DNA from 3 places in the Photobacterium sp. 270122K genome. Region 1 is predicted to be linked to each of the others. Evidence: riboswitches for the same ligand, from Rfam matches in the RefSeq annotation. Region 1 holds a riboswitch; each other region holds the start of a gene.
What was found. Region 1 has a riboswitch for lysine ahead of ACSF8W_RS10130 (Na+/H+ antiporter NhaC family protein). Riboswitches for the same ligand answer to the same signal wherever they lie in the genome.

Region 1 (8,084 bases):
CCGTTTCGGCTTTAGTCTGCCAATGGACGAATGCCTAGCGCAATGTGCCTTGGATTTGTCGGGACGTCCGTACCTGAAATTCGACGCAACCTTCAGCCGCGACCAAGTGGGCGATCTGTCGACCGAAATGGTGCCCCACTTCTTCCGCTCGTTAACCGATACCTTGGCTTGCACCCTGCACCTGTCTTCGACGGGCCATAACGACCACCACATTGTCGAAAGCTTATTCAAAGCCTTTGGCCGCACCCTGCGCCAAGCGATCAAAGTCGAGGGCAATGAACTACCGAGCAGCAAAGGAGTGTTGTAATGGCCTCAACTACACAAAACGTCGTCATTATTGATACCGGTTGTGCCAATGTTGCTTCTGTGCGCTTTGCCATTGAACGCCTTGGCTACACGGTCACCGTCAGCAAGGCGCCAGATGTCGTGCTGGCAGCCGATAAACTGTTTTTGCCCGGTGTCGGCACTGCCAGCGAAGCGATGAAAAACCTGCAGGAACGTGAGCTGATCGAGTTAGTCAAACAAGTCGATAAGCCCCTGCTCGGTATTTGCCTTGGGATGCAGTTGCTGTGCCGTCTGTCGCAAGAACACGGTTCAGCCGGTGAAGACACCGTGGATTGTCTCGGCCTGTGTGATGCGCCTGTCGAAAAAATGCAGCCGGGCGATTTGCCCCTGCCGCACATGGGCTGGAACACCATCACACCGCAAGACGGCCACCCGCTGTTTAACGGTATTCCGGCAGACACTTACTTCTACTTTGTACACAGTTATGCCATGCCCGTGCGTGAAGGAAACACCATCGCCCAGTGTGAATACGGCCAGCCATTTACTGCCGCACTGCAAAGCGGCAATTACTATGGCGTGCAGTTTCACCCGGAGCGTTCCAGTAAAGCGGGCGCCCAACTGATCAAAAACTTTTTAGAGATGTGATAAGGAATGTCGATGATTATCCCTGCACTCGATTTAATTGACGGTCAAGTTGTCCGTCTCTATCAAGGTGACTACGGCCAAGTGACCGAATACCCCGTCATGCCAGCCGAGCAATTTGCGTTGTACCATCAAGCGGGCGCGAACTGGCTGCACTTGGTGGATCTCACCGGCGCCAAAGACACCTCGGCGCGTCAGCTCGATCTGATCGCCACGATTCTGGCCAGCACCCCGGCCAAGATCCAAATTGGCGGCGGCGTACGCAGCGAACAAGATGTGAAAGACTTGCTCGATGCCGGCGCACAGCGTGTGGTGATTGGCTCCACTGCGGTGAAACAGCCCGCGCTAGTCAAAGGCTGGATGGAAAAATACGGCCCTGAACACATCGTGCTGGCGCTGGACGTCAACATTGATGACCAAGGTAACCGCAAGGTCGCCATTTCCGGCTGGCAGGAAGATTCCGGTGTGTCCATTGAAGCGCTATTGGATGACTTCCTCACCGTGGGTCTGAAACACGTGTTGTGTACCGACATTTCCCGTGACGGCACCTTAGCGGGCTCCAATGTCGACCTGTACCGTGACTTGTGTGCGCAATACCCACAGGTGGCATTTCAGTCCTCTGGCGGCATTGGCTCGCTGGATGACATCGCCGCGCTGAAAGGCACGGGCGTACAAGGTGTGATTGTCGGTCGCGCTCTGCTCGACGGCAAATTCACCGCGGAAGATGCTTTCCGTATCTGGGCAGAATAAGGAGTCCATTATGTTAGCAAGACGCATTATTCCTTGCCTTGATGTGCGCGACGGCCAAGTCGTCAAAGGCGTGCAATTTCGCAACCACGAAATCATCGGTGACATTGTCCCGCTCGCCAAACGCTATGCCGAAGAAGGCGCGGACGAGTTGGTGTTCTATGACATCACCGCGTCCAGTGATGGCCGCGTCGTCGACAAAAGCTGGGTCGCCCGTGTGGCCGAAGTGATCGACATTCCGTTCTGTGTCGCCGGGGGTATTAAGTCTGCTGACGATGCCGCCCGCATTTTGCAATTTGGCGCCGATAAAGTCTCCATCAACTCACCGGCGTTAGCCAACCCTGCCCTCATCACCGAGTTGGCGGACAAATTCGGCGTGCAATGTATCGTGGTCGGCATTGATTCGTACTTTGATGCAGACACCGGAAAATACCAGGTCTACCAGTTCACGGGCGATGAAAGCCGCACCAAAGCCACCCAATGGGAAACCTGTGATTGGGTGCAGGAAGTGCAACGCCGCGGCGCCGGTGAAATCGTGTTGAATATGATGAACCAAGACGGCGTGCGTAACGGCTACGATCTCGATCAACTTAACATGGTACGCAATGTGTGCCGCGTGCCGCTGATCGCTTCAGGCGGTGCCGGAGAAATGGTGCACTTTGCCGATGCGTTCAAACACGCCAATGTGGACGGCGCACTGGCGGCGTCCGTCTTCCACAAGCAGATCATCAATATTGGCGACTTAAAACAGTACTTGAAGCAACAACAGGTGGAGATCCGACTATGAGCCTACAAACAAATATCGATTGGGAAAAAGTGGGCGGATTAGTCCCTGCCGTGGTGCAAGATCACACCAGTGGCCAAGTGCTGATGCTCGGTTACATGAATCAGGACGCACTGGCGAAAACGCTGGAAACGGAGCAAGTCACGTTCTTCTCGCGCACTAAGCAACGCCTGTGGACCAAAGGGGAAACCTCCGGCAACGTGTTAGCGCTTAAAAACATTGCGCTCGATTGTGATAACGACACCCTTTTGGTACAGGTGAATCCGATTGGCCCCACCTGCCACCTTGGCACGACCTCCTGCTTCGATACCGGCTTTGATGGCGATGCCGTCAACCAACCGTCAATCGTATTCCTTCATCAATTGGAACAAGTGTTGGCAGCCCGTAAAGGCAGCGATCCTGAGTCCTCTTACACCGCCAGCCTCTATGCCCGTGGCACCAAGCGTATTTCGCAAAAAGTGGGCGAAGAAGGCGTTGAAGTCGCGCTTGCGGCAACGTCGGGCGACAAGGCGGAGTTAGTGTGTGAATCGGCCGATTTAATCTACCACCTCTTGGTGCTATTGCAAGATCAAGGCCTGTCACTGTCAGACGTGACGGCAAAACTGCAAGAGCGTCATAAATAACGCGACATATTGGCTTGCGTATCAACGCCCAATAAAAAGCCCGCGTTCAGGATCGCGGGCTTTTCATTTTTAATGTTATATCGCAGCAGCGTATAGCTTTTGATTCAGTTTGTTCAGTCGTCTAACGCTTCTTTGTAGTGCTTACGGCACACAGACACATAACGGTCATTACCACCGATTTCCACCTGATCGCCATCAGCAATGGCTTTACCGCTTTCATCCTGACGGATCACCATGTTGGCTTTACGGCCGCAATGACAAATGGTTTTCAGCTCTACCAATTTATCGGCCCACGCGAGCAAATAACGGCTGCCATCAAACAACTCACCACGGAAATCACTGCGTAGACCGTAGCACAATACCGGGATATGCAGTTTATCGACCACTTCGGTCAACTGATACACCTGCGGTTTCGTTAGAAATTGGCTCTCATCGATCAGTACACAATCAATTTTATTCTCCGCATGCATTTGCGACAAACGCTGATACAGATCGTCTTCCACGTTAAACAACTCGGCTTCTTCTTGCAGGCCGATACGGGAACTCACGATCCCTTTACCGTAACGATCATCAATCGCTGCCGTAAAGATAACCGGATTCATCCCTCGCTCGCGGTAATTAAATGAAGACTGCAACAGGGTGGTCGATTTACCCGCATTCATTGCTGAGTAATAGAAATACATCTGGGCCATGTCGTTTCCCTTGTAGTAATACGATGGATGCTTGGAAAAAACTGCCGCGATGCTACAGAAAAGCCCCTCAGATTGAAAGAACCTCGCGCATATCTCCCGAAGAAAGTCTCAGCTTGCGACAGAAAAAAGAAAGCCTGCTCAGAAGGCAGGCTTTCAAGGTATTGCCGTTAGATACGGTTACGGACGGCGAGACAGCCACGCCAGCCCAGAACACACTAACAAGAAGGCCACGCTGGCCGCGATAAAGCCGACCGCCAACGAATCCGTAAAGCCTAACGCCAGAAAGCCAACGGTCGATACAGCCGCCATAGCAAAGGCATACGGCAACTGCGTTGAAACGTGATCCATATGGTGACAACGCGCCCCAGTTGACGACAAAATGGTGGTATCCGAAATCGGTGAACAGTGGTCACCAAACACCGAGCCCGCCAGCACCGCCGCCAGCATCGGTAGGATCAAGGTGATATCCGTCGCGCCAGCCAAATCACCGGCAATCGGTAGCATGATGCCAAAGGTGCCCCAAGAGGTACCGGTGGAGAACGCCATCGCCCCTGCCAGCAAGAATAAAATAGCCGGAAGTAACATTGGGTTGATATTGCCTTCCACCAACGTCGACAGGTAGCTACCGGTGCCCATGTCATTGATCACATTACCGATGCTCCACGCAAACAATAGGATCAAAATGGCACCGAACATGGATTTCGCCCCGATCCACAGGGTAAAGCCGACATCAGACATCGGCAGGCGCTGGCGCAATACCGACACCATGGCAGACAGCAAGCCGGCCAAGCTACCCAACACCAAAGACATGCCCACATCGGTATTTTCAAACGCACCCAACAAGTCAAACGGTTTGCCATCGGCCGCCAGTGATTGGTTACCGGTATACAGCATGAAGAACATCGTTGCGGCAATCAAAATCACGATCGGCAACACCAAATCCAACACGCGGCCATTCAGGCTTTCGTTGATTTCCAGCTCATCATTGATGTCTTTCGCACGCTTATCGCTGTCACCTTCATCAAAACCACGGCAATGGCTGGCTTCAATCTCGTGACGCTTCATTGGGCCGACATCCAATTGGAACCATGCCACCACAAAGACCAACAATAAGGCGAAGACCGCGTAGAAATTCATTGGCGCAAGCAATAAAAACGCGCCTAAAGGGGTGTATTCGGTCACGCCGTGTGACACCAAAATGCCACTGATCACGGTAATAATGTATGCGCCCCAGCTTGATGCTGGCATCAGTACACACATCGGTGCTGCGGTTGAATCAAGGATGTACGCCAGTTTTGCCCGTGACACGTAATAGCGATCGGTCACGGGACGGGAAATCGAGCCCACGGCCAAACTGTTAAAGTAATCATCAATGAAAATAAAGACACCCAAGAAAGCGGCCAGCAATTTTGCACCACGCTTGGTCTTTATCTTAGTTTGCGCCCACTCAGCAAAGGCTCTTGTGCCGCCTGATAAGGTCAATAATGCCGTTGTCATTCCCAGTAAAATCAAGAAGGCAACAATACTCATCTTCGAGCTATTGATACTGCCGGCTTCAATAAACAACCCTTTGACGGTCGTGCTGACATAATCAAGCATATCCGTATCAGGGTGGTTAAAGGTCAATAAGAAGGCACCAAGCAGTACACCTACACCGAGGGAAAATAAGACGTGACGCGTTAAAATGGCGAGTCCGAGCGCCACAAGGGGGGGAAGCAATGATACTGCGGAATGTGAATAATCTACAATGTTCATGATCTCTACTACAACCGTTCCTGGTTGGAGATCTACTGCTGAACATGGTGAAAACCATGCCAGTTGAGTGTGAGGAAAAGAAGTTACCCTGATCCGACTCCACAGTAGCGCTCCATAGTTAATGTCAATATATACTATGGCAGTGTTGCCCCTATTTGGTGACAACCCCAGCAAGGCGGTGTGATAAACCAGCACTTACTTCGGCATCGGCGCCTTTCACAAACCCTCATCGGAATCACCCTACGGCTTGTTACTCTTCGACAATGCAACCTCTACCCTTAGTCAAGGAATAGTCAATTCTACGGACAGAAATATTAATTGCAACAACTTAAGACGCAGTGCTTAACAGCACCAGCGCATCCTGTTACCAGACGGATGCAAAAAGGCACGTTATGCAGCCTTTTGTTGACAAAAACACTATGCAATTGATCGCAAAAGTACGGGTTCCCAGCCCTTCCAATATTCGTTTATTTCAGAGTATGAGCGATAAAAAAACATTACAAATGAGAATTGCGCCCGCGAATTAGCAAAAAAAAATAAATAAGAAGGTGATTTTTTATTTGGCATCTGCCAACTAAACGTATTAATATTGCAAATATTGAATTGTCACTGCTATTATTATTTTATAGTTTTAGAACAACAGGAAATAAAAAATGTCTGATGCAATGAAAGCACTTTTGAACCTTCGTAGCCTTCGCGCACTGTCTCGTGAATATTCACTAGAGCAGCTTCAAGAAGCTCTAGAAAAACTACAAACTGTGGTTTCTGAGCGTGAAGAATCTGAAGCAGAAGAGATTGCTAAAGAAAAAGAACGTACAGAGAAACTAGCACAATACCGTGAAATGCTACTTGCTGATGGTATTGATCCAGAAGAACTGCTTGCGGCAACACTACACAAAGCACCTAAAGCGAAGCGTGCACAGCGTCCAGCTAAATATAAGTTCATCGACGAAAACGGTGAAGAGAAAACATGGACTGGCCAAGGTCGTACTCCAAGCGCATTGAAAAAAGCACTGGATGATGGCAAAGCACTAGAAGAGTTTGAAATCTAATTTCGATTTCACTTTTTGACTGCAAAAACCCGGCTTTATGCCGGGTTTTCTTTATCTATCATAAAGATAAATATTGGGATAAACATCACAATTTTTCGCTCTATTTATTCACGCTATCCCATTAAGCGCCCCTGCCCAATTATCGATTGCCTCTATGATAAACATACCAAATAGCAATAAGCGCTATCGAATTATCTCTTTTTGCTAAACGGCACTCAGAACAATAAAACACAGGCATTCCACTGATAAACATATCAAGCACAAAAAACCAGACACAAAGGTCTGGTTTTATGATCACGCATAATGCCGACACATTTATCCGTTAGCGGATCTTGTCAGCCAAATGGCTTACTGCCAACGCAAAATAATGCGAACGGTTCCAATCCAACAATGACTGGTAGTTACCATAGACCAAATACGCTCTACCATGATTATCATCCGGTTGAATAAGCCAGGCATTAATATCAACATCAGGCAAATCACGCCCATTTAATCGTCTCACACCCAGCTTCTGCCACTCGCTTAATGCACGCGCCTGCTCTTTTTTCACCCCAAACACGCTCTTATCGAGAGAATCAGGCAATGTCACTTGGCGCCCCCAAGTATAATCACTGTCCCAATTGGCTTGTTTTAAGTAGTTCGCTGCAGAGGCAAACACATCCGCATCGGTCTGCCAGATATCGATCTTGCCGTCATTATTTCCATCAACCGCATACGATAAAAATGACGTTGGCATAAATTGCGGCTGCCCCATTGCGCCCGCCCAAGAGCCCTTCATATCTTTAGGGGCAATATGACCCGCCTCTAATATATCTAACGCCGCCATCACTTGCTTGCGGAAAAAAGCTTCTCGGCGTCCTTCATAGGCCATGGTCGACAACGCTTCCACCACATTGTAATTGCCCATTAAACGACCAAAGTTACTTTCTACACCCCATAACGCCACAATAAAACGTGGCTGCACACCGTATTGCTGGCCAATTTTTTCCAACACGACTTTGTGTTTTTGGTAGCGTTCATTGGCTTGCTTAACTTTCCAATCGGGCACCGCTCGGGGAATATACTCATCCAGCGTTAATTTTTTCTCTGGCTGATTTTTATCTGCCTTTACAGCGCGCTCTGTAAATGTAATGCCATCAAAAGCAGAGTTGATAATCGACTCTGAAATTCCATTTTCACGGGCTTCTACTTTTAGCCCTTCGACATAACTGTCAAATCCTTCATCTGCAGCAGATACCGCTGATGACAATCCTAATCCTAAGGCCACTAAGGCCGATACCAATCGCTTATGCATAATTTACCCTTGGTTTTTTGCTGCTTTCTCTGCCTTGTACTGTTCCAGTAAATTGGTCACGGGTGGCGGCACCTGCAAATAAAAACCGGTGTCGGCCAATGCCACTTTTACTTTTTCCACATCTGCCTGTGCTAATTTACGCCCGTCTTGCAACTTCAGCACCATCACAAGCTGGGGGGCCCCGAAGGTATTCATCAAGGCTTCTGGCAC
Region 2 (8,084 bases), on a different contig from region 1:
CGGATGTGAACGATCCCGGTTACCGTAATGTCACCTTTGACGAACTGGTGCTGGCCTATTCGGAATCCACTCGTGCCTTGATCCAAGGTGGGGCAGATCTGATCTTGATCGAAACCATCTTTGATACCCTTAACGCGAAAGCCTGTACGTTTGCGGTTGAAACCGTCTTTGATGAGTTGGGTTACAGCTTGCCAGTGATGATTTCCGGCACCATTACCGACGCCTCCGGTCGCACGCTTTCCGGTCAAACTACCGAAGCCTTTTATAACGCCTTGCGCCATGTAAAGCCGATTTCTTTTGGTCTTAACTGTGCCTTGGGGCCGGATGAATTACGCCCTTATGTGGCGGAGTTATCTCGAATCTCTGAATACGCGGTGTCTGCGCACCCGAATGCGGGTCTGCCCAATGCGTTTGGTGAGTATGACTTGTCACCGGAAGAGATGGCTGAGCATGTCAAAGAGTGGGCGGAAAGTGGCTTCCTTAACTTAATTGGCGGGTGTTGTGGAACCACCCCCGAGCATATCCGCCAGATGTATGCCGTGACCAAAGATATGACACCGCGTGCGTTGCCTGAGATCCCCGTTGCCTGTCGCTTGTCAGGGCTTGAACCGCTGACCATTGAAAAAGACAGCCTGTTTATTAACGTGGGTGAGCGGACTAATGTGACGGGCTCGGCGCGTTTTAAGCGTCTGATCAAAGAAGAGTTATACGACGAAGCGCTGGAAGTGGCGCGTCAACAGGTGGAAAACGGCGCGCAGATCATCGATATCAATATGGATGAAGGCATGCTGGATGCCGAAGCGGCGATGGTACGCTTCTTAAACCTGTGTGCGACAGAGCCGGAGATCGCGAAAGTTCCTATCATGGTCGACTCCTCCAAATGGGAAGTGATCGAAGCGGGCTTGAAATGTATTCAGGGCAAAGGGATCGTCAACTCCATCTCGTTGAAAGAAGGCAAAGCCAAGTTTGTTGAACAAGCCGCGTTGATCCGTCGCTATGGGGCGGCAGTGATCGTGATGGCGTTTGATGAGGTCGGACAGGCCGATACCCGTGAACGAAAGCTGGAAATCTGTAGCAATGCGTATCGGATCCTTGTCGATGAAGTGGGCTTTCCACCTGAAGATATTATTTTTGACCCGAATATCTTTGCAGTCGCGACCGGGATTGATGAACACAATAACTACGCCGTCGACTTCATTGAAGCGGTCGCCGACATTAAGCGCGATCTGCCGCATGCGATGATTTCCGGAGGGGTTTCGAATGTTTCTTTCTCTTTCCGTGGTAACAATTACGTGCGGGAAGCCATTCATGCCGTGTTCCTCTATCACTGTTTTAAAAACGGGATGGACATGGGGATCGTCAATGCCGGTCAGCTTGAAATCTACGATAACGTGCCCGATAAACTGCGCGAAGCCGTGGAAGATGTAGTTCTGAATCGACGTGATGACAGCACGGAGCGCCTGCTTGATATTGCTGCTGAATATGCCGGTAAAGACGTCGGCAAAGAAGCCGATGCGTCAGCCTTAGAATGGCGAACGTGGTCGGTGGAGAAACGCTTAGAGCACGCATTGGTGAAAGGGATCACCGAGTTTATTGTGGCGGATACCGAAGAAGCCCGCGTGAATGCCGATAAACCCCTCTCTGTCATTGAAGGGCCGTTGATGGATGGCATGAATGTGGTGGGGGATTTGTTTGGTGAAGGGAAGATGTTCCTGCCGCAAGTGGTGAAATCCGCACGTGTGATGAAGCAGGCCGTTGCCCATTTGGAACCCTACATTAATGCCGCGAAGCAAGCGGGATCGTCCAACGGTAAAATTTTACTCGCGACGGTTAAAGGCGATGTGCACGATATCGGTAAGAACATTGTCGGCGTGGTATTGCAGTGTAATAACTACGAAATCATCGATCTTGGAGTAATGGTGCCGTGTGAGCAGATCCTCAAAGTCGCGGTTGAAGAAAACGTCGACATCATTGGCCTGTCGGGGTTGATCACGCCGTCATTGGATGAAATGGTTCACGTGGCCAAAGAGATGGAGCGACTGGGCTTTGATCTACCGCTGTTGATTGGTGGTGCAACGACATCAAAAGCCCATACCGCAGTGAAGATTGAGCAGAATTACCGTCACCCTGTGGTGTATGTGAATAATGCCTCACGTGCTGTCGGTGTTTGTTCTTCTTTGCTGTCGGAAACACTCAAGCCGGGCTTTGTGGAAAAACTGCAAGCCGATTATGACGTGGTGCGAGAACAGCATGCTCGGAAACGACCGCGCACCAAGCCTGTGACACTGGAAGCGGCACGTGCCAATAAGGTCATGATTGACTGGGCGGGCTACACGCCACCGGCTCCAGCTAAGCCTGGGATCCACGTGTTTGATACGGTGGATGTGGCAACGTTACGTCCTTATATCGACTGGACGCCTTTCTTCATGACATGGTCGCTGATGGGGAAATACCCAGCCATTTTTGATCACGAAGAAGTGGGTGAAGAAGCGCAGCGTTTGTTTAAGGATGCGAATGCGCTGTTGGATCGTGTGGAAGAAGAAGGCCTACTCAAGGTACGCGGTATGTGTGGGTTGTTCCCTGCCGCCAGTGTCGGTGACGATATCGAAGTCTATACCGATGAGTCGCGCACGACGGTCGCGAAAGTACTGTATAACTTGCGCCAGCAAACGCAGAAACCGAAAGGGTACAATTACTGTTTATCGGATTACATTGCGCCCAAAGACAGTGGTAAGCTGGATTGGATTGGTGGATTTGCTGTCACCGGCGGCGTGGGTGAGCGTGAGTTAGCGGACGCCTATAAAGCGCAAGGGGATGACTATAACGCCATTATGATCCAAGCGGTGGCCGATCGCTTAGCGGAAGCCTTTGCCGAATACCTTCACGAGCTGGTCCGTAAAGACATTTGGGGTTATGCACCGGATGAAAACCTCAGCAACGACGCCTTGATCCGAGAAAAATACCAAGGGATCCGACCGGCACCGGGTTACCCCGCTTGTCCAGAGCACACCGAAAAAGGCAGCTTGTGGGAATTGCTAAAAGTGGAAGAAACTATCGGGATGTCACTGACCTCCAGTTACGCGATGTGGCCGGGGGCGTCGGTGTCGGGGTGGTATTTCTCGCATCCTGATTCCCGCTATTTCGCGATTGCGCAGATCCAGCCGGATCAGCGTGACAGCTATGCGGATCGTAAAGGTTGGGATTTGCTGGAAGCCGAGAAATGGCTGGGGCCGAATTTGTCGTAACGGCCAGGAAACGGTGTGGTGTCTATGTGGATGCTACATCCGTCAGTAGTGATAAAAAAGGCGCTCAGTGAGCGCCTTTTTTTATGTCGAATAACGAAGGATTATTCAAACAAGGTGTGGTGCAGTGTTCTTACCACATCGCGTGATTCCTCGGTATTGACCAAGAAGCACAGGTTATGGGCACTGGCACCAAAACAGATCATGCGTGGGCTGTATTGCTCAAGCGCACCAAACACTTGCGTTGCAGCACCTGGGGCATCGCCTAGCTTATTACCGATTAGCGCGACGAGGCAGAGGTTTTGTTCCACTTCCACACGGCACAGCTTGCTCAGTTCAGCGGTTGCGGCAGCCGGTAAATTGGGGGCACCGCCACAGGTGTCGGTTTGATCCAGCGTCAGTGACACGCTGACCTCAGAGGTGGTGATCAAATCCACAGAGACTTTATGTTCGGCCAAAATGCGGAAAACTTCGGATAAGAAGCCGTAGGCCTGGAACATTTTTAAACTGGTTAGCGTGACCATGGTTTGGTTGCAACGCAATGCCAATGCGCGGAATTTGGGTGGTGCAGTGACGTGTTGACGGATCCACGTACCGCCTTGTTCCGGTGCTTTGGATGAGCCGATAAAGACCGGGATCTTTTGACGTACAGCCGGAAGCAGCGTTGAGGGGTGCAGGATCTTCGCGCCAAAATTGGCCATTTCAGAGGCTTCACTGAAGCTGATCTCTTTGATGGGCTTGGCATTGGCGGTGATGCGCGGATCGGTGCTGTACATACCCGGGACATCGGTCCAGATCTCTAATGTTTCAGCCTGAATGGCTTCAGCAACCAGTGCGGCACTGTAGTCACTGCCACCGCGCCCGAGGGTCGTGGTTTGGCCGTGTTCATTCGCGCCAATGAAGCCTTGAGAGACGATAATGGATTCACTGAGTAAGGGTTGCATGTGCTGCGTCGCTAAGTGACGAATAACATCAATCTCAGGGACGGCTTTGCCGTATTGACTGTCGGTACGTAGAATGTGGCGAATATCGAAACGCGCAGCACTCGCGCCCATTTCATTAAGAATTTGGGTAAAAAGATGCGTAGAAAGCAGTTCGCCATGGGCAACCAATTGATCAGTCAATTGCTTAGAAGGGGTATGGGTGGCGTGCTCGGCCAAGTCTGCGACTTGATCTAGCAGTTGTTGGATCTCACCCGAAATCGTTTCGGGGTGCGCCAGTTCATCCAGAATAGACTGATGAATGGCGTGAAGTTGTTGTAGCCGCTCTGAGCGCTGCTCGTTATCGGCAATTCCATTTGCTAACTCAACCAGCAGATTGGTAACACCGGAGCATGCACTGATTAAAACCACTTTCGCTTGTGGGTTATTTTTAATAATGCTAGCACTACGGCTCATGGCGGCATGATCGGCTACGCTGGTGCCGCCAAATTTCGCTACAGTGATCGGCGGAGGAACAGTAAAGTTATTATCAACAAAGCTCACAACGAGTCTCCCAGTAAGATAGTAGAAAGTCTAATACAAAGGGGGATGACTCGGGATCAAGATCCCGACAAGTGTCAGGGGAATCTAGCAGTCAGATCTTGGTAGATGGCATGACCAGAAGCTCCCCACCTTTCTCGGTCATAGTTATGAGAAAGGTGACAGCCAGAAGGATTCAACCTTCATAGCCGATATGCCATGCCCCCTGTCATGCCATATCTCGGCGTTACTCCCCCTCTCAAGATTGCGTTGGGGTGGGGCCCCGCAATCATCGATACCTGGGTAACGCTCCTCTTCTGTTTTCACCGGATGTGCAGGCAGCGTGTGTGCTGAATAACCGTGCCATCGGGATGAACAAAAAATGTGCTTTATTGAAGCGGATTTGCCTATATCTTGTCAATTCCCTTTAGCACTTTTTTGCAATTTTTTGCAAAAAGCTGTCATAAGTAAGTCATAACCTTGTGCGTGTCATCAGTAGATCAATAACCTAGACGGCAAAATCGACGATCTGCTGATATAGTCATTAGGCGTACTTTTCAATCTATACACATCTTTTCATGCAGACCTTCACGGAGGAAACCCCATGACTATTGGCAGTTTTTACCCCCCTCAGCGTACGTTAATGGGCCCCGGCCCCTCAGATATCTCTCCGCAAGTGTTACAGGCGCTAAGTCGTCCGACGATTGGCCACCTTGACCCGCTGTTTATTGGCATGATGGATGAGCTGAAGCAGTTGCTGCAATATGCCTTTCAAACCCAAAACCCGTTTACTATCGCGGTCTCGGCGCCGGGCAGTGCCGGTATGGAAGCCTGCTTTGTGAATTTGGTTGAACCGGGCGATACCGTGATTGTGTGCCGTAATGGTGTGTTTGGCGATCGCATGCGAGAGAATGTTGAGCGCTGTGGTGGCATCGCGGTGATGGTGGATAATGCGTGGGGTGAGCCGGTGGATCCAGCCTTGGTCGCCGAGGCGTTAACGGCCAATCCAGAGGCAAAGATTGTTGCGTTTGTGCACGCCGAAACCTCCACGGGGGCCTTGAGCGATGCCGAGGCGATTGCCAAGTTAGCGCGCCAGCATGATTGTTTGACCATTGTGGATGCCGTCACCTCGCTCGGTGGCGTACCGTTGTTGGTCGACGAATGGCAATTGGATGCGGTGTATTCCGGTAGTCAAAAATGCCTGTCGTGTGTGCCGGGGCTGTCACCACTGACTTTCTCTGCGCGAGCCATTGAGAAAATTCAGGCGCGTAAAACCCCCGCACAAAGTTGGTTCCTCGATCAAAGTTTGGTATTGGGCTATTGGAGCGGAGAAGGGAAACGCAGTTATCACCACACGGCACCGGTCAATAGTTTGTATGCCTTACACGAAGCGTTGGTGTTGTTACAGCACGAAGGCTTGGAAAATGCCTGGCAGCGTCACCGTGATATGCACCAAGTATTGCGTGCTGGACTTGAAGGGTTGGGGATCTCGTTTGTCGTGGATGAAGCATCGCGCTTGCCGCAACTTAATGCCGTGTACATTCCTGACGGGGTGGATGATGCCGCGATTCGTGCCCAATTGTTGAATGACTACAACCTTGAAATTGGTGCAGGGCTGGGAGCGCTGGCGGGCAAAGCGTGGCGCATTGGCTTGATGGGGTACGCGGCTCGGCGTGAAAATGTGGCGCTCTGTTTACGTGCGCTAGAGACGTGTTTGAAATAATTCGTACGCGGCTTACCGATAGACAAACGGCTACCTCTGGGTAGCCGTTTTTGTAGGGTGAATCTTTGTAGTGAGAGCGATCACGGAGCGGTATTGGATGCCGCTTTTTCTTCAGAACGGGGCGCCGCTTGCGTCACCCATGACGCGGCTTGAGTGGGGAACAGGTATAGCGCTTCCTGATAAATCTGATCGGCTTGCGAAGGTTGCCCCAATGCCAGATAGGCACTGATCAAATTTTTATACAGATCAGGGCGCGGCCAGATTTTGGCTTTTTCTTGTGCCCAGGTGATGTACTCATTGATCATGCCAGCGTTTTGCTTCGCGGTGCCGATCTGCAATTGCGTCAGATACAGATCCCATTCAAACCGATTATGCCAGGCCCAAGGGTTATTCACTTTCAGTAGATAATCGACGTTGATAGGGCGGGTGGTTTCATATTTCGTCAGTAAGTAACCGGAATACAAGGTGGTGGCCATGTAGCTGGTGATAGCCACCGGCAGTACCAGTACCACGAGGCGCAAGGTCATGACATAGTTGATCGGTTTACGGTAATACTTGGCCGTTAAATTATCCACCCAATAGATCAGGATGATAAAGACGATCCAGTGTGGCAGGGAGTGATAAAACGGGTACTCCAGCTGGGTGTGCAGGGTGATCGGGAAGAACAAACTGACCAGCGCAAGTTGGGTACCCGCACGGGCTTTTTTGACTTTCAGTAACACGGCCGCGGCCGCGATCAACAATGCCAGCAAAGGCACGATACCGCCTTCTGCGGCCCAGAACGCCAATTCATTATGTGGATGATCAAGCGCCGCCATGCCCGCGGGACGCGTTGGATCCGCATGGTGCCAGTGCGCCGTTTGTGTTAGGTAGCTGACTTCAAAGGTGCCATAGCCGTAGCCGGTTAATGGCTTATTAAAGAACATGTCGACCGCTTGCGGGATGTGCATTGCGCGGGCACTGACTAGACTTAAGCGTTCTTCCTTTGGTGACCAGTCGGTACTGCTGTTCAGCGCCCATGACACGGTAAGCCCAAGCAGGACCATCAAAGCCCAAATGCGCCATTGGACTTTTGCGCCAAACTGGCGCAAATACGGCAGCATCATCAAGCTGCCCACAATGGCGGCCAGCCAGCCGGTGCGAGAGCTAAGAACGACCAAAAGTGGAATCGTGATCACTGGCGTCAGCAGCAGGTACAGGTGTTGCCACGACCACTTCCCGCGGTACATTGGAATGCGCGCGAGCAGATACCCCGATAGGACCAAGCCTGTCGCGAGGAAAGATGCCATCACATTGGGCTGCTGGAAGATGCCGTAAGGGCGGTTAGCGACCGTGTCGTAGCCGATGGGATTACCGGGCTCAAGCAGTAAAAATTGTACCCAACCAAACAGCGCTTGGATCCACACCGCAGCAAGGATCAGCCACAACAAGCGTTGGCGTTGTTTATGAGTAAACGAGAACTGTTGCAGTCCGACGAAAAAGAGCCACCCCGCCCATAGGCCCAGAATACGGGGTAAGGCTTCTTCACTGACCGCTTGCGGATAGAAGAGGGGCAGGGACAACAGCACACAGCAGACAAACAGAGCCACGGTAAGTCGCGAATAACGCCAGACTTGTTGACGAAATATTTCTAACAGACCAAAGGTGATGGCGAAACCA
Region 3 (8,084 bases), on a different contig from region 1:
CATATCTCATGTGATATTTTAAACAAGATGTTAGCATATCGTTAAATACATCATCCTGCTGTGAATCAAATCTATTGGGAGAAATAATACACTCTAAATATAAATCGTTATCAATGTAGAAAGAAAAATAATCGATACCATTTTTCACTCCCCAAGCGGAGAGTACTTTTGATGCTTCGATTGAAATGAGAATGTTTATTTCATTTTTTTCAAATGTAATCAAATTAATGAGTTCTTTAACTCGTATTTGAGATATATCTTCATCCTCACAATCTAGAACATCATCAATATCACTAATTAAATTACCATTACGATCATGATGACAATAAAGAATATTGTATACCGACTCCCCTAAAATACTTTTAATCCCACTCATTCAGCCACCTTTTTAATATACTTTTTATGAATGCAACCTTTTATCAAGCATTCATTATCTCTTATTGCATGCTCTAAATCTACCGTTGCTCGCATAAGCTTGTCTAAATTTTTAGGACTTGAATGTGCATTATATCGCTCTTGAGCTTTAGTTATTTCCTTTTTCAACTCACTCTGGACTCTCTCTGGCGTCACAATTTCAACATCATGAACTTTACCAATATCTATATCAACTTGAAGTTTTTCCGTATCAATTACTATCCGCTCCTTACCATAATACTTTGCTTCAACTCCATCTGAAATCGCTGTTGTTGATGTATACTGGCTGTTACTCTTCGCTGGCTCTGAACCTCTAATATGTTGTTGAATTGTAATTTCACCAGAAGGGTTCGCGGGACTTAAATAGTCTCCTTTAATATAGGATTTTCTATATCCTTTTCCATTTAATTCAGATTCAAAATAATCATCATAACGCACTACACTAACAGGTATAATATTTGACCTGTTTGTATTTTCTAGAACCTTATCCGCCCATTTTCCTGGAATCGCTGTTACCGCCATCATCCCCAGACCTTCTAAAGAAGGGTTTGAAATAAAGTCTTTTGCTGCTTGTGCGGTATCAATTACGCCTTCAGCAAGCATTGACGCAGGATCTATATTTACTGGAGTAATACCTTGTGAAGCAGGATTAGCAATCGCCTCCGCCAAATCGAAACTCGGCACCTCAACCCTCTTTTCTTGCGGTGCTGACACTTGCCTCCCAACTTGAGGAAGACTTTTCGTTTTTCGTTCAGGAGGCGTCGCCATCATGGCCTGCGTTTGGGGCGCTGGGCTTGACGCTGGAATATGGGTTCTACTTCCTTGGGGCGGTGGAGGGATAAAGTTGTCAACGAGATACACAAGCAATTCACCCTGCGTCATCCTGTCACTTAACTCTTCAATCATGCCCTGCTTAGGAATATGGTGCTGAAGTGGCTTATAACATAGACGGTGGTACAACATGGGGAGATCAAAAGGGTATCCCCAGCGAGTACTGTGACTTTGAAGTAAATGCTTAGCCCAATATTTATTTTGGTATTGCATTAACGGGGATTGTTCGCCAATGTTCATTCTTCGATGGCGGGGAGTGATGAGGTAGCAGCGACCTAACCCATCAATGATCCGTATCCGATAGAATTTAGCTTCAGCAATGGGATCGCTAAAAAGTGCCAACGTTGCTCCTCGCCCCGCCACACATAAAAAAACCGCCCTCGCGGGCGGTTTTGGTTTCGGTGTCATGGCACCGTTTTATTGACTGACTTTTCTCTTATCAAGCACGGTACCTGACGGTACCCACGGGGAGTTGTCGTTCCCTGACATGACTCCCCGCCAACATGCCGTGGCTTGCTTAGGCTTTGGCTTCGAGTGCATCCGCCTCAGTGGCTTCTTGCTCAAGACGCGCACGCATCAGCTCGTCAAACAACTTACGGGCTTCTTGCGCTTGTTCAGACGCTTGCAGTTTGTGTTCTTTGGCGGCCATGGCTTCATCGGTCAAACGCTTGATTTCGTCTAACTGATCTTGTGGCGCATCACCCAGCTCCATGCCAGACTCCCCTTTCGACAAGGCCGTGGCACGAATGGTTTTCTTTAAATCCCAAATCGCGTTCAGTTTCTCACGCTCTTCTTCCGCCGCTGCAACCGCTTCGTCTTTCAGGCGTTCAAACTTGGCCATCGCCACGCCTTCTTTTGACCATGGATCAACATCTGGGAATTCTTCAATGTTAATCACCGGATCGATGTAGCCGTCTTGGTGTGCCAAGTCGAGCGTGGCGGCTTTCACACCCGAGATCATGAGCATCACCGAAATCACCAGCAACGGTAAACCACCCACAATCGCAGCGGTCTGCAACGTCGCCAAGCCGCCCATGAACATCAGAATTGATGGCATGATAGACAAAGTGAATGCCCAGAACAGACGGTTCCAACGCAATGGATCTTCCGTTACATTGTTTTGTACCACCGACGCCAGAATGAACGAGATCGAGTCAAACGTGGTGGCGGTAAAGATAATACATAGAATCGTAAACACCGCGATGACCATGGTGCTCATCGGTAGCTGTTCAAGGATAGAGAAAATGGCACGGGTTGGGCCTTCGCTATTCAAAATGCCGACCACATCAAGCTGGCCAGAAAGCTGTAGCGACAACCCGTAGTTACCCAAAATCATGAAGTACAGGGCACAACCCATTGAGCCAAAGAAGATAGCCCCTGACACCATCTGCTTGATCGTACGACCACGCGAAATACGTGCCACGAACAAGCCCATACTTGGCGCAAACACAAGCCACCATGCCCAGTAGAAAATGGTCCAATCTTGCGGGAAGTGGGTATCTTCAAAGGTGCCATAGCCACCAAACGGTTCAGCCCATGTCGCCATCACGAAGAAGTTAGACAGCATACGACCCAAAGAATCCAAACCGGTTTCCAGCATGAACAAGGTTGGGCCCGCCACCAAGACGAACGCCAACAGACCGAGTGCACCCCAGAAGTTGATGTTACTTAGCACCTTGATCCCTTCATCCATCCCTTTATAGGAAGAGTAAGCGAACAATGCCGTACACAACAACAACACGCCGATTTGAGTCGTGGTGGTAGAGGGAACATCAAACAGGTAGCTGATCCCTTCGTTGATCAACGGGGCAGCTAAACCCAATGTGGTCGCGGCACCGCCCAACAAACCAAAGATGAACAAGATATCGATAACCTTGCCCCACTTACCGTGGCTGCGCGCTTCACCGATCACCGGCATCAACGCGGCTGACACTTTCAATACAGGCTGTTTACGCACATAGAAAAAGTAGGCAATAGGAATCGCGGGGATCATGTAAATAGACCACGCTACCGGCCCCCAGTGGAAAATACCGTAAGTGGCAGCCCAACGTACCGCCTCTTCACTGCCCGGTGCGAGCTGGAATGGCGGGCTTTGGTAGTAATAGGCCCACTCGATAGTCCCCCAGTACAGAATACTGGCACCGATACCACCACAAAACAGCATAGCTGCCCATGAACCGGTTTTGAACTCTGGCTTTTCATCCGCATCACCCAGTTTGATCTGGCCAATATCGGAGAAAACGATGTAGATCATAAAAAAGAAGGCGCCGATACCTAACGCTAAATAAAGGAAGCCGAGCTTGTCGGTCATAAAGGTTTTGGCGACGGCGATCCACTTAGCGCCTTCTTCTGGGAATAACATCAGCGGGATTATGACGGAAAACAGTAATCCCAGCGCCCCGAAGAACGTCGGCTTATCGATCAATTCAAAGTGTTTTTTTAGCAACACGTTAACTCCTATGTTTACATTTTGCTTCCTGTGCGTAATGCGATGATCACAGGTATTAACAATTTCTCAAAATTAATCTTCTAATGGTAACGATAAAGAAAGTTTATTATCCACTCACTTTGCACACTCTCCCTATATAATACTTGTGTTGCTGAACTTGGCTGTTATGATGGCGCAGCAAGCCCTTAATCAGTAGAGGCGCGCTGCCTATCAGTAACCGTGCGGAGGATGATCCCGATGATGCCGGAGAAAGGAGTCAGCGCCGAAGTGACTGCAGTTATCACACTCAGTCGCTGGGTCTGTGTCAAATAGGCACAGAACTGCCATAGTATTTTTCCTATGGAGCGCTACCTGAAGGGGTAACAAGTCTTTGTCATTCCTTCAGACGTCTTCGTTACACCTCTTTTCGGTAGATCTCCACCTTGATGTTGTAGGTGTTGAGATTATGATCCTCACAAATTTTTCAGACTCTTTATTGTCTGTCGTTCCGCCACTTCTGGCGGTCATTTTGGCAGTCACGACCCGTCGCGTTCTGCTTTCACTCGGTGCCGGTATTGTTGCGGGCGCACTGATGCTAAACCACTATTCCCCACTAGCCACCGCTCACTATTTATTCAATAAAGTGCTTCACATTGTATGGGCTGACGGCAGCTTAAACAGTGACAACGCCAATATGATCATTTTCATGTTGTTGTTGGGCGCGTTGATCAGCTTAATGAGCGTATCGGGGGCGACCCAAGCGTTCGCCGATTGGGCTTCTGTGCGTTGTAAAGATCGCCGCAGTGCCAAATCCCTGACCGGCCTGATGGTGTTCATTTTCTTTATCGACGACTTTTTCCATAGCCTGTCTGTTGGCGCAATCTGCCGCCCTGTGACTGATCGCTTCCAAATATCCCGGGCAAAACTGGCCTATCTGCTGGACTCCACCGCGGCACCTGTGTGTGTATTGATGCCTATCTCGTCATGGGGTGCGTACATCATCGCTTTGATTGGCGGCATCATGGTGGCGCATAACGTGACCGATCAGAGCCCAATTTCCGCGTTCGTAGAAATGATCCCAATGAACCTGTACGCCGTGTTTACACTGGTAATGGTACTGTGTGTGATCGCGTTCCAGTTGGATATCGGTCCGATGCGCAAGCACGAAGAATGGGCGCTGGAAGGTAAACTGTGGGATGAATCCCGTGGTCGACCTACCGGTCTGGATATCGAAACCCCAGAAAACAGCAACGGCGGCATGATTGATATGGTACTGCCTATCCTGACGCTAACGCTGGCGACCGTGTACTTCATGATCGAATCAGGTGCGACCGTGCTGGCAGCCAAAGGCTTGGATTTCAGCGTAATCGGTGCGTTTGAACACACCAACGTAGGCTCTTCACTGGTTTACGGTGCCATTTGTAGCTTGGTCGTGTCTATTGCATTGGCGCTGCGTTTGAAGCTAAGCGCGAAAACCTGGATGCAAGCCGCGCCTCAAGGTATCAGCGCAATGATGCCTGCGATTGTTATCTTGTTCTTTGCATGGACCATCGGTGCGGTTGTCCGTGACATGAAAACCGGCATGTACCTCGCATCAATGGCGAACGGTAACATTCCTGTTGAGCTACTGCCTGCTGTTATCTTTGTGCTGTCTTGCGCCATGGCGTTTGCGACCGGCACCAGCTGGGGTACTTTCGGTATCATGCTACCGTTGGCGGGTGACATTGCAGCAGCGAGTGACATTCAGATGCTACTCCCAATGCTTGCTGCGGTATTAGCAGGCGCAGTATTCGGCGACCACAGTTCACCGATTTCAAGTACCAGTATTCTGTCGGCGACTGGCGCAGGCTGTCACCACATGGATCACGTACTGACGCAGCTACCGTATGCGACCTCTGTGGCGTTCGGTGCCCTACTGGGTTACGTAGCGATTGGTTACACCCATTCAGCGTGGATTGGTGTGGCAGTGAGCGGCGCATGGTTCGTGCTGTTCTGCTTGTTTGCGATGCGCAAAAACCAACCCATTATGGCAACGGCCAAAGCGCAGTGAACCGTCAGTAAGCAAGAACACAAGTAAGTAACCACTTACATAAAAAACATCAAGCACCTTCGGGTGCTTGATGTTTTTTTGGGGCGGAATTGTTCGATACATCGTTACTCTCTCATCAAACACCCTAACGCCGTTATCGAGCATTTTAACAGGCTCGAATGATTCATTATTGACTACGGTGGATATAAAAATCACCCTTCGTGTTGCTGATCGTTCTTTTCATAATGCGTTTCTATGTGAAGTAGCTGAGCCTTTAAGTCAATCCCCCCACCATAGCCAATAAGCTTTCCCGTCGCGCCTATTATCCGATGGCAAGGAATCATAATCGATATAGGATTATTACGATTTGCGCTCCCTATCGCTTGGTATCCTCCTTTCATCCCTAACTGTTGGGCAATATCCTTATAGGAAGAGGTATGGGCATATGGCACCTCACTAACTTGATGCCACACTTTTTTTGAAACTCAGTGCCTCGTAAATCTAGCCCAACGGAAAAATCTTTCCTTTTTCCGTCAAGATAGTCACTGATCTCATCCTTTGCCTGCTCAATATGCACATTTTTTGTGTTTCTTTTATATGTCTTATACGGTAAAAAATGCTCCTGTCCCGGCAAGTACAATCCGGTAAGCCCCTGCCCACTCGCTGTGAATGTAATCATCCCCAATTTACTCTGCAGTACATCTAAGCACATGATTTAATTCCTCTCTTGATATCTATCCCTTTTGATGTGGTTTTAAACTCTTTTATTGAATTCATAGAGCCCAGCAGGCTTGCGCTAGAAAACAATACACCACCGACTCATTGTCAATGTTAATTACTCACTCAAAAACTCAGAACGCCCCTTGTGTTCATAACACCGTGAGCACAGATATAACGCTTGTTGACTATCCATTAGTATCACCACAAGCGCCGCTATTTAGCCGTGTTAATACATCCCAATATGACGAAAGCTAAATAATGCAACCCCATACACAATGCATTTTTAACGTATCTCTCGAAACCAATCATGTGATTTGCCACCAACTTAAATGCCGTTTATTACAGTATTCTCACACGACTTGCGCTTTAGAACATTCGGAATAAGTAGCCAACAGATATCAAATTTTTAACTTTCAGCACTGCCTTAGTTATGCGTTAGCATGTGGTAAGCCATAATTAAGGCTGCAACCTCTGTTCATGCCAGCACGGGATTGACGACGCTTAGCTCTTTCACCAAAAAGTCTAACCAGGCTCTAACGTGAGGCTTGGGGTACTCCATACCTTTGTATATTGCATAAATTTCACCACTACCCGTCTCAGAAGAATGCGTTACCCAATGCGGTAAAACCTCGACTAACTGCTGAGATTTCAAATACGGCTCAACCATCCATGTCGACAGTAACAGTACGCCTGAACTGCTAAGGGCAGCACTCAACAACGGTGAACCGCCCTTAGAAACTAAATTACCCTTGACCGGAATTCGACGTACTTCTGCGCCGTTTGAACAATAAAAATAATACCGCTTTCGTCCCTGGCCAATGAGCAAACAATTGTGAGACTGAATATCTTCCGGCTGTTTAATCTCAGCATGTGTAGCTATATATTCCGGTGTCGCAACCAATGACGTGAGGTTCGTCATTAATCGACGCGCCTTGAGGTTACTGTCTTGTGGTGTGCCGATACGAATGGCGACATCAATGTTCTCACTGTTTAAATCGACCAAGTTATTATCGAGATCGATTTCAACCGTCACTTTGGGGTATTGCGCTAAGAAGCGAGGCAAGAGTGGGGCTAACACTAAGTTACCAAAGCTTTCAAACACAGAAATACGCAACACCCCTTGCGGTTCAGCCCGCTCTCCTTTCATTTCAGAGATAAGCTTATTGGCATCAAACAGTATTTTTGTCGCTTGATGGTAAAAATACTCACCTTCTTCTGTTAAAGAGACACTCCGTGTACTCCGTCTAAACAACGTTGATTGTAACGTGTGCTCTAGATTATCGATGGATCGCGAAACCGAAGACGGTGCCATATTCAGTACTTTCCCCGCTTTAGAGAAACTCCCAGACTCGACAACCTGAGCTAAAATTTTAATTTGATTTAACATTTCTCACCTTTGCATATTTCGCAAAACTCATTTCATTTTTAGTGGGATTCTTATCGCCTTTATTTTAGCGCACAATGCTTCCTGTCGATAAGACGTACTAACCGCATTGAGGATAACATTATGAACAGCCGCATTGATATTGCACAAACCCAACCACAAGCACTTAAAGCCATGTTAGGCATAGAGAATTACCTTTCAACGACAGCGTTATCTGCTGAATTAAAAGAGCTTATCAAGCTGAGAGCATCGATGATTAACCAGTGCGCATATTGTAT

Region 2: linked by a shared signal. The riboswitch ahead of lysC (lysine-sensitive aspartokinase 3) and the one ahead of ACSF8W_RS10130 (Na+/H+ antiporter NhaC family protein) in region 1 are both predicted to bind lysine.
Region 3: linked by a shared signal. The riboswitch ahead of ACSF8W_RS12805 (Na+/H+ antiporter NhaC family protein) and the one ahead of ACSF8W_RS10130 (Na+/H+ antiporter NhaC family protein) in region 1 are both predicted to bind lysine.

What each region holds. Positions count from the first base shown of each region.
Region 1 covers NZ_JBPOEN010000004.1:372,874-380,957, forward strand. The annotation lists gene hisB (bifunctional histidinol-phosphatase/imidazoleglycerol-phosphate dehydratase HisB) at 1-307, shown strand, start outside; gene hisH (imidazole glycerol phosphate synthase subunit HisH) at 307-930, shown strand; gene hisA (1-(5-phosphoribosyl)-5-[(5-phosphoribosylamino)methylideneamino]imidazole-4-carboxamide isomerase) at 943-1,677, shown strand; gene hisF (imidazole glycerol phosphate synthase subunit HisF) at 1,688-2,461, shown strand; gene hisIE (bifunctional phosphoribosyl-AMP cyclohydrolase/phosphoribosyl-ATP diphosphatase HisIE) at 2,458-3,081, shown strand; gene ACSF8W_RS10125 (thymidine kinase) at 3,195-3,773, opposite strand; gene ACSF8W_RS10130 (Na+/H+ antiporter NhaC family protein) at 3,951-5,528, opposite strand; lysine riboswitch at 5,626-5,811, opposite strand; gene ACSF8W_RS10135 (H-NS family histone-like protein) at 6,182-6,580, shown strand; gene ACSF8W_RS10140 (lytic murein transglycosylase) at 6,903-7,874, opposite strand; gene ACSF8W_RS10145 (YcgL domain-containing protein) at 7,878-8,084, opposite strand, start outside.
Region 2 covers NZ_JBPOEN010000008.1:261,809-269,892, reverse strand. The annotation lists gene metH (methionine synthase) at 1-3,245, shown strand, start outside; gene lysC (lysine-sensitive aspartokinase 3) at 3,347-4,726, opposite strand; lysine riboswitch at 4,837-5,027, opposite strand; gene ACSF8W_RS16105 (pyridoxal-phosphate-dependent aminotransferase family protein) at 5,307-6,425, shown strand; gene ACSF8W_RS16100 (PglL family O-oligosaccharyltransferase) at 6,506-8,084, opposite strand, start outside.
Region 3 covers NZ_JBPOEN010000006.1:193,783-201,866, forward strand. The annotation lists gene ACSF8W_RS12790 (hypothetical protein) at 1-376, opposite strand, end outside; gene ACSF8W_RS12795 (hypothetical protein) at 373-1,587, opposite strand; gene ACSF8W_RS12800 (BCCT family transporter) at 1,763-3,694, opposite strand; lysine riboswitch at 3,880-4,052, shown strand; gene ACSF8W_RS12805 (Na+/H+ antiporter NhaC family protein) at 4,140-5,723, shown strand; gene ACSF8W_RS12810 (methylated-DNA--[protein]-cysteine S-methyltransferase) at 5,915-6,175, opposite strand; gene ACSF8W_RS12815 (hypothetical protein) at 6,106-6,414, opposite strand; gene ACSF8W_RS12820 (LysR family transcriptional regulator) at 6,898-7,809, opposite strand; gene ACSF8W_RS12825 (carboxymuconolactone decarboxylase family protein) at 7,930-8,084, shown strand, end outside.